Regions from separate parts of the Burkholderia sp. F1 genome, predicted to be linked through region 1. Evidence: predicted binding sites of a transcription regulator. Region 1 holds the regulator's gene; each other region holds the start of a gene.
The links. The regulator sigma-54, encoded in region 1, starts transcription at its own class of promoters, with help from an activator protein. The targets are predictions, from matches to a motif close to TGGCANGNAANCTGCTTT.

Region 1 (4,833 bases):
CGCGCAGCAGAAGCAGCACACGCCCGATTATTTCGCGGACAACTTCTCGGTGACCGAGCTCGACCAGTCGGGCACGACCCAGTACCGGCTGACCGCGGCGAAGCTGATCCACTACGAGGACACCGAGTCGAGCGACCTGACCACCCCGGCGATGCGTGCGTTCCAGCCCGGCAAGCCGGTCGTGACGACCACCTCGAAGCGCGGCACCGTCAACGGCGACGTGTCGATCGTCGACCTGTACGACGACGCGCGCATCCTGCGCGCCGCGGGCGGCGGCGATCCGCAGATGCAGGCGGATTCCCAGCATTTCCGGATCTTCGTCAATGACGATGTGATCCAGACCGAAAAGCCGGTTAAACTTCAGCGCGGCCTGTCGCTCGTCAACGCGACCGACGGCATGAAGTACAACAACGTCACCCGGGTCATCGAGCTTTACGGCAACGTGCGCGGCACGATCGCCGCGTCGGACGCGTCCGGCGGCTCGAAAGGTCAACCCAAGTAACTCATCCCACGCGTGACTGCATGAACGAATCGTTCCCGTGTCAGATTTACGGCGGCGCCCGGCGCGTCGCCCGCGCCGCGCTCGCCGCGACGCTCGTGGCGCTCCCGCTGGTCGGGCTGGCGCCGCTCGCCCATGCCGAAAAGGCCGATCAGGGCAAGCCGATCAACGTCGAAGCGGACAACCTGACCTACGACGACCTGAAGCAGGTCACCATCGCGACCGGCAACGTCGTGATCACGAAGGGCACGATCATCATCAAGGGTGATCGCGTCGAAGTGCGGCAGGATCCGGAAGGCTATCAGTACGCGACCTCATACGGCAGCGGCAAGAAGCACGCGTCGTTCCGCCAGAAGCGCGAAGGGCTCGACGAATACATCGACGGCGACTCGGAACGCATCGACTACGACGGCAAGCAGGACCTGACGACCCTCACGACCGCCGCGACCGTGCGCCGCCTGCAGGGCACGTCGACGATCGCCGACACCGTGCACGGCAGCGTGGTCACCTACGACGGCCAGCGCGACTTCTACACCGCGCGCGGCGGCAAGGACGTCGCGGCGCCGGGCAACCCGAACGGCCGCGTGCGCGCGATGCTGTCGCCGCGCAGCGGCGGCCCCGCCCCGCTGAACGGCGCGCCGGCCAAGCTGGCGCCGTCGACCACGATCCAGGGGGCGCCGGGCCAATGAATGCGTTACCGAACCGCCAGCCGGCCGGCACCAGCAGCTCGCTCGTCGTCCGCAACCTGAAGAAGCGCTACGGCTCGCGCACGGTCGTCAAGGACGTGTCGCTCGACGTGAAGAGCGGCGAAGTCGTCGGCCTGCTCGGCCCGAACGGCGCCGGCAAGACCACGTCGTTCTACATGATCGTCGGGCTCGTGCCGCTCGACGCGGGCGAGATCTCGCTGAACGGCAGCTCGATCAGCCTGCTGCCGATCCACAAGCGCGCGTCGCTGGGGCTGTCGTACCTGCCGCAGGAAGCGTCGGTGTTCCGCAAGCTGACCGTCGAGGAGAACATCCGCGCGGTGCTCGAGCTGCAGCACGACGACGGCGGCAAGCGCCTGTCGAAGGACGCGATCGCGTCGCGCACCGAGGCGCTGCTCGACGAGCTGCAGATCGGCCACTTGCGCGAGAATCCGGCGCTGTCGCTGTCCGGCGGCGAACGTCGCCGTGTCGAGATCGCGCGCGCGCTCGCGACCAACCCGAGCTTCATCCTGCTCGACGAGCCGTTCGCGGGCGTCGACCCGATCGCGGTGCTCGAGATCCAGAAGATCGTCAAGTTCCTGAAGCAGCGCAACATCGGCGTGCTGATCACGGACCACAACGTCCGCGAAACGCTCGGCATCTGCGACCACGCGTACATCATCAGCGACGGCACCGTGCTCGCCGCCGGCGCGCCGAGCGAAATCATCGAGAACGAAAGCGTGCGCCGCGTCTATCTCGGCGAACATTTCCGCATGTAACCCGTTGTCGAGAACGCGCCCCGCCCGGTCACGCCGCGCGGGGCCGCGCCCCGTTTTACAGTCCCGTTCGCGGTCCATTCCCGGCAGGACTGACGCCGCGCGTAATCGCGGATGGCTCAAGGCGCCTGGGTCGTGGCAAACTCCCGGTATGACTCCCTCCCTGCCATGAAAGCCAGCCTTCAACTCCGCCTGTCGCAACACCTGGCGCTGACGCCGCAACTGCAGCAGTCGATCCGGCTCCTGCAGCTGTCGACGCTCGAACTGCAACAGGAAGTGGCGATGGCGGTCGCCCAGAATCCGCTGCTCGAGAGCGACGACGAATGGATCGCGAGCCCGCTGCGCGTTGCCGCGGATGGTTCGCTGATCGCGCAGACGCCGCCCGCGTCGAACCCCGAGCCGATGGCGGCCACGAACGGCGCCGGCCAGACCGGCGAGCGCACCGAACGCGACGAGCCGGCCGCTGCGGACGACTATGACGGCTACGCGTCCGGCGACAGCGACGGCCCGCAATGGAACCTCGACGAATTCGGCCGCGCGAGCGGCGCGTCAGATGACGACGACCTGCCGCCGCTGCAGGTCCAGGAAGCGGCGACGTCGTTGCGCGACCACCTGTCCGCGCAGCTGCGCGTCACGCAGGCCGGGCCGCGCGACCGCGCGCTCGTGATGTTCCTGATCGAATCGCTCGACGACGACGGCTACCTGACCGCAACGCTCGACGAGGTGCTCGCCGACCTGCCGCCCGAACTCGAAGTCGATTGCGACGAACTGAACGCCGCGCTCGCGCTGCTGCACAGCTTCGACCCGGCCGGGGTCGGGGCCCGCTCGGCGTCCGAGTGCCTGAAGCTGCAGCTGCTGCGGCTCGATCCGTCCCCGACGCGCACGCTCGCGCTCGAGATCGTGTCGCAATATCTCGAGCTGCTCGCCGCGCGCGACTTCACGCGGTTGCGCAAGCACCTGAAGGCGAACGACGACGCGCTGCGCGACGCGCACGCGCTGATCCGCTCGCTGGAGCCGTTCCCCGGCGCCGCGTACGGCAAGGCCGAAGCGGACTACGTCGTGCCCGACATCATCGTGAAGAAGGTCGGCCAGGGCTGGCAGGCGGAGTTGAATCCCGAAGTCGTGCCGCGCCTGCGGATCAACAATCTCTACGCGAACATCCTGCGCAACAGCCGCGGCGATCCGTCCGCGGGTTCGCTCAAGCAGCAGCTGCAGGAAGCGCGCTGGCTGATCAAGAATATCCAGCAGCGGTTCGACACGATCCTGCGAGTTGCACAGGCTATTGTCGAACGTCAGAAGAATTTCTTTGCGCACGGCGAAATCGCCATGCGCCCCTTGGTTTTGCGGGAAATAGCTGATACGCTGGGCCTACACGAGTCGACTGTCAGCCGTGTGACAACCGGGAAGTACATGCTGACCCCGTTCGGGACGCTTGAATTTAAGTACTTCTTCGGATCTCACGTCTCGACCGACACAGGTGGCGCCGCATCGTCGACTGCCATCCGTGCCCTCATCAAGCAACTGATAGGAGCCGAAGACCCAAAATCGCCTCTTTCGGACAGCCGAATTGCCGAACTGCTGGCAGAACAAGGCTTCGTGGTCGCGCGCCGCACGGTTGCCAAGTATCGCGAAGCCCTCAAGATCCCGGCAGTAAATCTGCGCAAGTCTCTTTAAGCCTGCTGCCTGCCCGGCGGCAGGCGTGTTCCGGCCACCGCGCATACGGGGAACTGGCCGGGCGACCTGTCCGCCATCTGCCGCACCGTGCGGCACGGGCATGTCGACCGGAGCGCCGCCTCGATGCGGCCGCGTGGTCACTCGCTTGGAGAAGCACTATGAACCTGAAGATCAGTGGACATCATCTCGAAGTCACGCCTGCAATTCGCGAATACGTGATCACCAAGCTGGACCGGGTGCTACGGCATAGCGATCAGGTGATCGATGGCACTGTGATCCTCTCGGTCGACAACCACAAGGAAAAGGACAAGCAGCAACGCGCGGAAATCAATCTGCATCTGAAGGGCAAGGATATCTTCGTCGAAAGCGCAAACGGCAACCTGTACGCAGCAATCGACCTGCTGATCGACAAGCTGGACCGCCAGGTCGTGAAGCACATGGAGCGCCTGCAAACGCATGCGCATGATCCGATCAAGCTTCAGCCGGCGGTCGAGCAGTTCGAACAGATCGAAGTGCCGCCGCAATAACCTGCCATGCCGCATCGCCACGCCGCCCGGTTCGCCGGGCGGTTTTTTTTGTGTCCGGCGCAGCGCCGCCCGCATCCGCGCCACGCTCGCGCCCGTGTTCTATAATGCTTCGGTTATTGCCGGGGGGCGTTGGGTACGGTCGCCGTGCCTTGCAGGTCTCCATCGCCTAACGCCTTGATATTGCCAAACATGGAAAATCAGTCTGCCGCCGCGAGGAGACCCCAGGCCGCCCTATCGCCTGCCAACATGAATCGCCTAGCCAAAATCCTGCCCCTAGAGAACGTCGTCATCGACCTCTCCGTCACCAGCAAGAAACGCGTCTTCGAACAAGCCGGGCTGATCTTCGAGAATCAGAACGGCATCGCCCGCAGCACCGTCACGGACAACCTGTTCGCGCGCGAGCGCCTCGGCTCGACCGGGCTCGGCGAAGGCGTCGCGATTCCGCACGGGCGCATCAAGGGCCTCAAGCATCCACTCGCCGCGTTCGTGCGGCTCGCCGATCCGATTCCGTTCGAGGCGCCCGACGGCCAGCCCGTTTCGCTCCTGATCTTCCTGCTCGTTCCCGAGCAAGCCACCCAGCAGCATCTCGAGATCCTGTCGGAAATCGCACAGCTGCTGTCCGACCGCGATGCGCGCGAGCGTCTGCACAACGAACCGGATCGCGCCGAGTTGCA
Region 2 (4,833 bases), 1.7 Mb from region 1:
GCCCGCGAGGATCGTGCCGCCCTTGCCGTCCGGCACCAGGTCGCCCGTCACGAAGAACGGCCGGTATGCGAGCTTGAAGTTGCGCGACGTGCCGTCGGAGAAGGACACCGACAGCGTCGAGCCCACCGTCGTCGTCGCCATGGCCGCCGGGTTGTCGAGCGCGGGCGCCGCCATCGACGCGAAGCTCGCCGCGGCGAATGCCGCCGCGGCCGGCGTCGCAGCCGGATTGTCGTCGCCGCCGCAGCCCGTCAGCAGGGCGGGCAGCGCGAGTCCGGAAAGGGGAAGCATGGGCGCGCCGGCGAGAATCTTCAGGGCCTGACGACGGGAAGCATTGGGCAACGCGGGCATGTGGTGTCCAGTTTCGGTTGTTGGAAGCGTTGTCGCCTTCGCGCGCCTTGCGATCGCAAGCTGTGCGAAGGCGAATTGAAAACTGGACCGAAGTGTAGGGACGAAAGATGAAAGTTTTTTGAATTGAAGTTGTAGGGTTGCCGAGCGTTCGTTCGAATCTCAATCGCGTTCGGGCGTCGCCGAAATGCGGTGGATCGACAGGTCGGCGCCGTCGAATTCCGCCTCGCGGTCGAGGCGCAGGCCGACGGTCGCCTTCAGCGCGCCGTAGACGAGCGTGCCGCCGGCCAGCGCGATCGCGATGCCGCCGAGCGTGCCGACGACCTGCGAGCCGAACGCGACGCCGCCGAGGCCGCCGAGGCTGCCGAGCGCGGGCAGCCCGAACACGCCGGCCGCGATGCCGCCGAGCGCGCCGCACATGCCGTGCAGCGGCCACACGCCGAGCACGTCGTCGATGCGCCATTTGTTCTGCACGCAGGTGAACATCGCGACGAACAGCGCGCCGGCCGCCGCGCCCGTCGCGAGCGCGCCGATCGGGTGCATCACGTCGGACCCCGCGCAGACCGCGACGAGCCCCGCGAGCGGGCCGTTGTACGTGAAGCCCGGATCGTTGCGGCCGGCGAGCCACGCGGCGAGCGTGCCGCCGACCATCGCCATCAGCGAGTTCAGCGCGACGAGGCCGCTCACCTTGTCGAGCGTCTGCGCGCTCATCACGTTGAAGCCGAACCAGCCGACCGCGAGCACCCAGGCGCCGAGCGCGAGGAACGGGATGTTCGACGGCGGGTGCGCGGCGATCCGGCCGTCGTTGCCGTAGCGGCCGTGGCGCGCGCCGAGCAGCAGCACGGCGGGCAGCGCGACCCAGCCGCCGAACGCGTGCACGACGACCGAGCCTGCGAAATCGTGGAACGGCGCGCCGAACGCATGCGCGAGCCACGCCTGGACGCCGAAGCGCTCGTTCCACGCGATGCCCTCGAAGAACGGATAGACGAAGCCGACGATGATCAGCGTCGCGACGAGCTGCGGATTGAATTTCGCGCGTTCGGCGATGCCGCCGGAGATGATCGCCGGAATCGCCGCGGCGAACGTCAGCAGGAAGAAGAAGCGCACGAGCGCGTAGCCGCTGTGCTGCGACAGCGTGCCGATGTCGTCGAAGAACTCGACGCCGTACGCGATCGTATAGCCGATGAAGAAGTACGCGATGGTCGACACCGAGAAATCGACCAGGATCTTCACGAGCGCGTTGACCTGGTTCTTCTTGTGCACCGTGCCCAGCTCGAGGAACGCGAAGCCCGCATGCATCGCGAGCACCATGACGGCGCCGATCAACAGGAACAGCGTGTCGACGCCGGATTTCAGACCATCCATTCCGAGGCTTCCTTGCTCAAAAAACGGGCGAGGAACGCAAAAATCGAGCCAAGCTGGTGAACGGCTGCGTGGAATTGGTGCGGCGCGCGCTGCCGCGCGGGGCGCGCGCGCACCGGACTGCGGCGGTCGTCCGGGCGGGGCGACGTCGATCGCACGGACATGGTGCGGGATGTTCCTATCTGGTGCGGATGGGTGCGCGGTGGTGCGGCGTCGCGCACCGGCCTGGCGCGTCAGGCGCGCCGGAAGAACAGGCGCGGGCGGCGCAGTCGTACGGCGCAGGCGGACCAGTACGCGGCGACCGCCACGAGTCCGAGCGCGGCGAACGCGATCGCCGCGAAGCCGGCCGGGGACGCGTCGGCGCCGTCACTGACCAGTATGCCGCGCGCGACGATCAGCGCGGCCGTCCAGAAGCCGAGAATCCCCTGCGTGAGCAGGCGCGCGGATTCGATGCGGCGCGCGCGGCCGATCTCCGCCGGATGGCGCGAGCACGGCACGCGCAGACACAGGAACCAGGTGGCGGTCAGCAGGACTGCCAGGGCGATGAGCCAGTTGACGAGAAAATCCATGAATTGCGGATCGCGGGCGATGCAGGTCGGGGGTGCTTCACTTTAGGGCGATCGCCCGCGCGATTGAATCAGACGAATCCGAAATTGAAAGCTGTTTTTAACCCGAAGTGAGCGAAATGCGGCTCGCATCGGCGGTATCATCGACATCGTTTCAACCAGAAAGGGCCGCGCGGCGCGTGGCCGGAGAATGTAGATGAAGGTAAGTGAATGGCGAGTGAGCGGGCGCGGGCCCGCGCTGGCGGTCGCCGCCGCGTGCGCGGCGCTGCTGCTCGGAGGATGCGAAAAGTCCGGCGCGCCCGCGCAACCCGACACGGCCGCGAGCGCGGCCGCCGATGCCGCGAAGCAGGCGACGCAGGCGATCGACCAGGTGACGAATGCGGCGAAGGCCGGCATCGCGTCCGCGGCGTCCGCCGTGCCGCCGCTCTCCGCGAGCGGCCTCGCGTCCGCCGCGCAGGCGCAGATCGACGCGGCAGCGTCCGCGGTCGTCGCCCACGCCGCGTCCGAAGCCGGCGCGAAGCTCGCGGAAGCCGGGCGCAAGCTCCAGCAATGGAGCCAGCAGGGCGCGTCCGCCACCAAGCCTGCCAGCGGCCAGTGATCGGCCGCTTGCACGATCCGCGAAATGTAATTATTATGGTTACACATTGTCGCCGGCCGACGGTTCGGACCGGCGACGGCCGAGTGAGCAAGGAATGAATACCAGCAGCCGATTCGCGTTTGCCGTTCACGTGCTCGCCTTGCTGTCGATGCAGGAGGGCGTGCCGCTGTCGTCCGACATTGTCGCCGGCAGCGTGAACACGAATCCGGCGCTGATTCGCCGGCTGCTGTCGATGCTCGCGGCGGCCGGGCTGACGACGTCCCAGCTCGGCGCGGGCGGCGGCGCGCTGCTGGCGCGCGAGCCGGGCAGCATCACGCTGCTCGACGTGTACCGGGCGGTCGACGACGCGCAGTTGTTTGCGCTGCACCGCGAGGCGCCGAACCCGGCGTGTCTCGTCGGGCGGCACATCCAGGGCGTGCTGACCGACTACATCGGCGACGCGCAGCGTGCGATGGAAGCGTCGCTCGCCACCCGCACGCTGGCCGACGTGACGGCCGACGTGCTGAATTCCGAGCAGCTTCGGCTGCATCGGGCCGGCGCCGGCGGATGAGCGAATGACAAAGCGGTAAGCCGGCTGCGCCACGCGCGGCCGGTGCAACGGGGTGGATCACCCCATTTTTTTCGGTCTTATATGTAATTAAATAAGTTACATATTTTTTCTTTCTGGAGAATCGACATGACGCAACGTACTTTGAACATCGCACTGTTCGGCGCAACCGGCACGATCGGCTCGCGCATCGCCGCGGAAGCCGCGCGGCGCGGGCACCGCGTGACGGCGCTGTCGCGCACGCCGGGCGCGGGCGGCGACGGCATCACCGCGAAGGCCGCCGACCTGTTCGACCCGGCGAGCATCGCGGCCGCGCTGCCGGGCCACGACGTCGTCGCGAGCGCTTACGGCCCGAAGCAGGACGATCCGGCGAAGGTCGTCGCCGCGACCCAGGCGCTCGTCGCCGGCGTGCGCCAGGCCGGCCTGAAGCGGCTCGTCGTGGTGGGCGGCGCGGGCTCGCTCGAAGTCGCGCCGGGCAAGCAGCTCGTCGACGCCGAAGGCTTCCCGGACGCGTACAAGGCGGTCGCGCTCGCGCACCGCGACGCGCTCACGTACCTGCGCAGCGCCGGCGATCTCGACTGGACGTTCTTCGCGCCGGCCGCGCTGATCGCCCCGGGCGAGCGCACGGGCACGTTCCGCACCGGCGCCGGCAAGCTGATCGTCGACGCGAACGGCGACAGCAAGATCTCGGCCGAAGACTACGCGATCGCGTTCGTCGACGCGCTCGAGCAGGGCAGCTTCGTGCGCGAGATCGCGACCGTCGCGTACTGAGCGGCGGCCGGCGGCGCGGCCCGTTTCGGCGGGGGCGCCGCCGGTTGACGCTACACTAGGCGATCCGTGCTTCGCCAGACAGGATCGCAATTTGCTTTCGTTCTCCTTGCAATTTCTGGGCTGGGCAGCAACGGCCTGTTGTGTCGTTCTGCTGTCCTGCCTTGTCACAGTGCGCCGGCCGGTCCGGCCCCTTCTCGCTGGCCGTATTGCGGGCCGTATCGCGACGTGTGCCGCCGCGCTCGGGCTCGTGTTCGGGGTCGGGTTCGCGCAGCCCGCGCCGGCGGCGACCGTGCCCGGACTCGCGACGTTCCAGACGCTGATCGCGCCTGCGGTTGCCGAGGCGCCCGCGTCGGCGGCCTCCGGTGCGGCCGCGTCGGGCGCCGCGGCAGCCTCCGCGCCGTCGCCGGCGAGCGCCGCCGAGATCGCCCAGTCGTTCAATGCCGTGATCCGCATGCTCGACAACGATCGGCAGCGGACCGCGCTCGTGTCGCAGCTCAAGGCGTTGCGCGACGTCGCGCAGACCGCGCAGGCGGCTTCCGCCGCATCGGCCCCGTCGGCGGCGAACGCCGGCCTGTGGGGCGCGATCGCATCCGGGATGGCGTCCGTCGAATCGAGCATGAAGCAGGGCGATTCGCCGCTGCACT
Region 3 (4,833 bases), on a different replicon from region 1:
TGCGGTGCGGAACACTTCACGTGCAACGGCTTTGTCGAGCGCCGTGGTCGGGCTGCCGGGCAGCGTGCAGATGCGTACGCCGGCCGACGCGGATGCCGGTGTCAGCGCCACGCCCACGGCGAGCAGACTGGCGACGGCAACGGGAGTGAGGCGAGTATTCATGGTCGTGGGTCCGGTTGAAGCTGCTGGGGTGTCGCGCCCGCATCGGGCGCAGGCGGGCGCGACGAAGGCCGGGGCCTTGCCCGATCAGTCGAGCGCGAAGACATAGAGCGTGCCGCCGCGCGGAACGTCCTTCGCGATGTCGGCCATCGGGCCGCCCCAGATCGGGTTCGCGCCGCCGTAGCCGGCGAGCACCGCGACGTATTCCTGGCCGTCGACCTCATATACCGAGGGCTGCGAAATGATGCCGCTCGCGAGCTGCGGGCTCTCCCAGAGCACCTTGCCGGTCGCCGTGTCGAACGCGTACAGGCGGCCGTCGAGCGAGCCGCTGAACGCGAGGCCGCTCGCGGTGGTCGCGACGCCACCGTTCCATGGCTTCTTCGTCCAGTGGCTCCACAGCTTCTTGCCGGTGTTCACGTCGATTGCCGTCAGTTCGCCGTAGCCCTGGCTGCCCGGCTCGGGCTTGATCTCGAAGCCTTCGCCGAGATACGGCAGGCCTTCCTGGTAGCTGACCGACTTGCCGGTCAGGCTCATGCACGCGTGCAGCGCGGGCACGACCGCGATGTTGCGCTCCGGGTCGTACGAGATCGACCACCAGTTCTTGCCGCCGAGGAAGCTCGGGCAGGTTTCGATCGTCGTGCCGGCCTTCGGGAACTTCGATTCGTCCTGGATCGGCTTGCCGTCGGCCGTGTAGCCGGTGACCGACGTCGCCTTCACGAACGGCGTCGCATAGATCAGCTTGCCGGTCGTGCGGTCGATCGCGTGGAAGAAGCCGTTGCGATCCGCGTGGATGATCGCGTCGTAGTCCTTGCCCTTGTACGTGATGTCCGCGAGGACCGCCGCGTTCACGCCGTCGTAGTCCCACGTGTCGTTGTTCGTGTACTGGTAGTGCCACTTCAGGTTGCCGTTCTTCGCGTCGAGCGCGAGCAGCGAGTCGGAGTACAGGTTGTCGCCGGGGCGCAGCGCCGCGAGCCACGGGCCGGGGTTGCCGACACCCCAGTACAGCGTGCGGGACGCGGCGTCGTACGTGCCGGTCAGCCACGCGGCGCCGCCGCCGTGAGACTGCATGCCGTCGGGCCAGGTTTCGGAGCCCTTTTCGCCGGAAGCCGGGATCGTGTAGCGTTTCCAGACCTCCGAGCCGTCGTCCGGATTCAAGGCCATGATGTAGCCGCGAATCCCGTATTCGCCGCCGGACGTGCCGACGACGATCGCGCCGTCGAGCGCGAGCGGCGCGAGCGAGAACGAGTAGCCGAGGCCCGGATCGAACAGCCGCTTCTTCCAGACGAGATTGCCGGTTTGCGCGTCGAGCGCGGCGACTTCGCCGCCCAGCATCGCGACATAGACGTTCTTGCCGTACAGCGCGACGCCGCGGTTGACGACGTCGCAGCACGCGGTCTTGAACGATGACGGGCTGAGCTTCGGCTCGTATTTCCACAGCGGCTTGCCCGTCTTCGCATCGAATGCGTAGACGTTGTCCTTGGGCGTCGTCACGAACAGGTAATTGCCGTTGACGATCGGCGTTGCTTCGAAGCCCTGCTTGAGTTCGGCGGGGAACTTGTAGGCCCACACCTGCTTGAGATCCTTTGCATTCGACGGGTCGATCTGCTTGAGGGGCGAATGCGACCGGCCGTTGTAGGTGCGGTAGTAGGTCAGCCAGCCCGGGTCGGCCTGCGCATCGGTCAGCCGCTGGTAGGTCACGGCCGGGTAGTCCGCGGCCGCTTCGACGAGGCCGGGGGTCAGCGCGACGGCGGTTGCCGCCGCGATTCCGATCGTCGCCAGTCGGCTCGCTGAAGCCGAGAGTTTCTTCATGGTTGTCTCCTGAGTCATTGTGGCCGCACCGCCGCGAACGGTTCGTCGCGCCGGCACGGTGGGGTTCCGGGCCGAGTGCGCTGCCGTTCACGCAAGTCGCATGCCATCGCGTCGCGAAGCCCGCGCGGTGCCGCACATGGGCGCATCGCGCGCGGCGCGGCGTCGAAGGCACTGCGCGGCGGCGTCGACGCAGGTGTTGCATTCAGGTACACCGCGGTGCCCGAGGTGTTGCCAAACATGACAGGTGGCGGGTCGCCCGTGACAACGTGCCGCCGGCCTGATGCGCGCCGTGCGGCACTGGCATGGTTCTCGCTGTCCTGCTTCGCGCAGAGGCGTCGCCGCGCGGCGGGCAGCGCCGCGTGGCAGAGCGCGAACAGGAGACAGAGGGAAATGATAAGGAGACCAAAGGCATCAGGCCGTGTCGGCGCGAATCTGCTCTCGACGCTCGGTGCGATCGTGCTGTTCGGCTTGTCGCCGGCCGGCGTGCGCGCACAGCAGAGTGCGAGCGACAACGCTTCGTCCGGCCTCGCCGCGCCGCAAGCGGCGGCCGACATGCTGCCCGCGGTGGTCGTGGTCGGCACGACGCCGCTGCTCGGGATCGGCACGCCGCTGTCGAAGGTGCCGGCGAACGTGCAGACCGTGCGCGCGGCGGACCTCGACGCGCAGCACCGCGCGACGCTCGCGGGCTTTTTCGCGGCGAACCTGCAGAGCGTGACGATCTCGGACGCGCAGGGCAACCCGTACCAGACCGACGTCAACTATCGCGGCTTCACCGCGTCGCCGCTGCTTGGCACGCCGCAGGGGCTGTCGGTGTTCGTCGACGGCGTGCGCGTGAACGAGCCGTTCGGCGACATCGTGAACTGGGACATCCTGCCGACGCAGGCGATCGACCGGATGCAGCTGATTCCCGGCTCCAATCCGGTATACGGACGCAATACGCTGGGCGGCGCGCTCGCGATCACGACGAAGAACGGCAAGTCGAACCCGGGCGGCGAAGCGGAAGTGTCGGGCGGGTCGTGGGGCCGCAAGACCGCCAGTCTCGAGCAGGGCGGCAGGATCGGCTCGAACCTCGACTACTACGCGACCGCGAACGTCGCGAACGACGGCGGCTGGGCGGACCACAACGCGAGCCGCGTGCGGCAGGCGTTCGGCAAGCTGCGCTACACCGATGCCGACACGACGCTTTCGATCGCCGCGGGCGGCGCGGACAACGCGCTGTACGGCAGCCAGACGATCCCGCGCTCGTTCCTCGACAACCGGAAACAGGCGTACACGTATCCGGACCTGAACCGCAACAGCGCCGCGTACGTGACGCTGTCGGGCGACCGCTTCGTCGGCGAGCACGTCGAGCTGAGCGGCAACGCGTACTACCGGCACCTGCGCAATTCCAACCTCAGCAGCAACAACAATACCGACTTCGGATCGGTCGGCGCGGACGGCACCGTCGACAAGGTGCAGGGCACCAACGCGCAATCGACGATCGTCACCGACAGCTACGGCGGCAGCCTGCAGCTCACGCTGCTCGGCAAGCCCGGCGGGATGGCGAACCAGCTGATCGCGGGCGTCGCGGCCGATTTCGCGAACTCGCGCTACGTCGCGTCGTCGCAGGATGCGACTTTCACCGACACGCGCGCGGCGATCGGCATCGGCGATGTCGTTCAGCAGACGAATGCGAGGACGCGCAACGCCAACTTCGGCGTGTACCTGAGCGATGCGTTGTCGCTGACGCCGCACTGGACGCTGACGCTGTCGGGCCGCTACGACTGGTCGAAGGCGCAGATCGGCGACGCGAGCGGGATGCAGCCGCTGCTCGACGGCAATCACACGTTCTCGCGCTTCAACCCGGCGGTCGGCGTCAACTGGAACCCGGTCCCGGGCTTCACCGCCTACGCGACCTACAACGAAGGGATGCGCTCGCCGACTGCAATCGAGCTCGCGTGCGCGGACCCGGCCGCGCCGTGTTCGCTGCCGAACGACTTCGTCGCCGACCCGGCGCTCAAGCCGGTGATCTCGAAGACGTTCGAATTCGGCGCGCGCGGCCGCATCGGCGCGGCGACGACCTGGAGCGCCGCCGCCTACCGCACGACGCTGATGGACGACATCCAGTTCATCAGCAGTCCGGCGAGCGCGCAGGGCTACTTCCGCAACGTCGGCGACACGCGGCGCCAGGGCGTCGAGCTCGCGGGCCGCACGCAGCTCGGCCGGCTCGGCGTCGGGTTTTCGTACAGCCATGTCGACGCGACCTACCGTTCGTCGTGGACCGAACACAGCCCGGCGAACTCGGCCGCCGATGCGAACGGCAACGTGAAGGTCAAGGCGGGCGACCGCATCCCGGGCATTCCCGCGCACACGGTGAAGCTGCGGCTCGACTACGCGGCGACGCCCGCGTGGGACATCGGCGCGAACGTCACGTGGCGCAGCGGCGTCCATGCGCGCGGCGACGAGAACAACCAGGACGTGAACGGCAGGATCGCGGGCTACGTGCTCGTCGATCTCGACATGCGGTACCGGATCACGAAGCGGTTCGAGGTCTTCGCGAGCGTGACGAACCTGTTCGACAAGCGCTATGCGAGCTTCGGCGTGCTCGGCCAGAACTTCTTCAACGGACCGAACCACACGTTCGACGGCGCGAATCCGGTGCACGAGCAGTTCGTCGGGCCGGGCGCGCCGCGCGGCGCGTGGGTCGGCGTGCGCTATGCGTGGGATTGAGCGCTTCGCGGCGGAACCGCGTGGCCGGCTGAACCGGTTCCGGGCTTCGCGCGGTGCGCGCGGTTACGCGCACGGCATCGCCGCGAACATCGCATGGATTGCGCGGGCGACGCTGCGGGCCAATGCCGGGTCGCCTGCCAGATGCCCGGCCGGCAC

Region 2: ACFIMZ_RS06455 (ammonium transporter) is a predicted target of sigma-54. The motif match lies at 1,744-1,761, and genes of this name have one in related genera.
Region 3: ACFIMZ_RS22015 (methanol/ethanol family PQQ-dependent dehydrogenase) is a predicted target of sigma-54. The motif match lies at 2,057-2,074, and genes of this name have one in related genera.

Annotation. Positions count from the first base shown of each region.
Region 1 is NZ_CP172421.1:3,602,212-3,607,044, forward strand. It holds gene lptC (LPS export ABC transporter periplasmic protein LptC) at 1-502, shown strand, start outside; gene lptA (lipopolysaccharide transport periplasmic protein LptA) at 523-1,188, shown strand; gene lptB (LPS export ABC transporter ATP-binding protein) at 1,185-1,961, shown strand; gene ACFIMZ_RS16990 (RNA polymerase factor sigma-54) at 2,127-3,632, shown strand; gene hpf (ribosome hibernation-promoting factor, HPF/YfiA family) at 3,791-4,159, shown strand; gene ACFIMZ_RS17000 (PTS sugar transporter subunit IIA) at 4,349-4,833, shown strand, end outside.
Region 2 is NZ_CP172421.1:1,324,878-1,329,710, forward strand. It holds gene ACFIMZ_RS06450 (PhoX family protein) at 1-348, opposite strand, end outside; gene ACFIMZ_RS06455 (ammonium transporter) at 508-1,710, opposite strand; gene ACFIMZ_RS06460 (hypothetical protein) at 1,941-2,276, opposite strand; gene ACFIMZ_RS06465 (hypothetical protein) at 2,470-2,871, shown strand; gene ACFIMZ_RS06470 (Rrf2 family transcriptional regulator) at 2,966-3,421, shown strand; gene ACFIMZ_RS06475 (NAD(P)-dependent oxidoreductase) at 3,548-4,189, shown strand; gene ACFIMZ_RS06480 (mechanosensitive ion channel family protein) at 4,437-4,833, shown strand, end outside.
Region 3 is NZ_CP172422.1:663,968-668,800, forward strand. It holds gene ACFIMZ_RS22010 (c-type cytochrome) at 1-162, opposite strand, end outside; gene ACFIMZ_RS22015 (methanol/ethanol family PQQ-dependent dehydrogenase) at 247-1,968, opposite strand; gene ACFIMZ_RS22020 (TonB-dependent receptor) at 2,359-4,677, shown strand; gene ACFIMZ_RS22025 (alpha/beta fold hydrolase) at 4,741-4,833, opposite strand, start outside.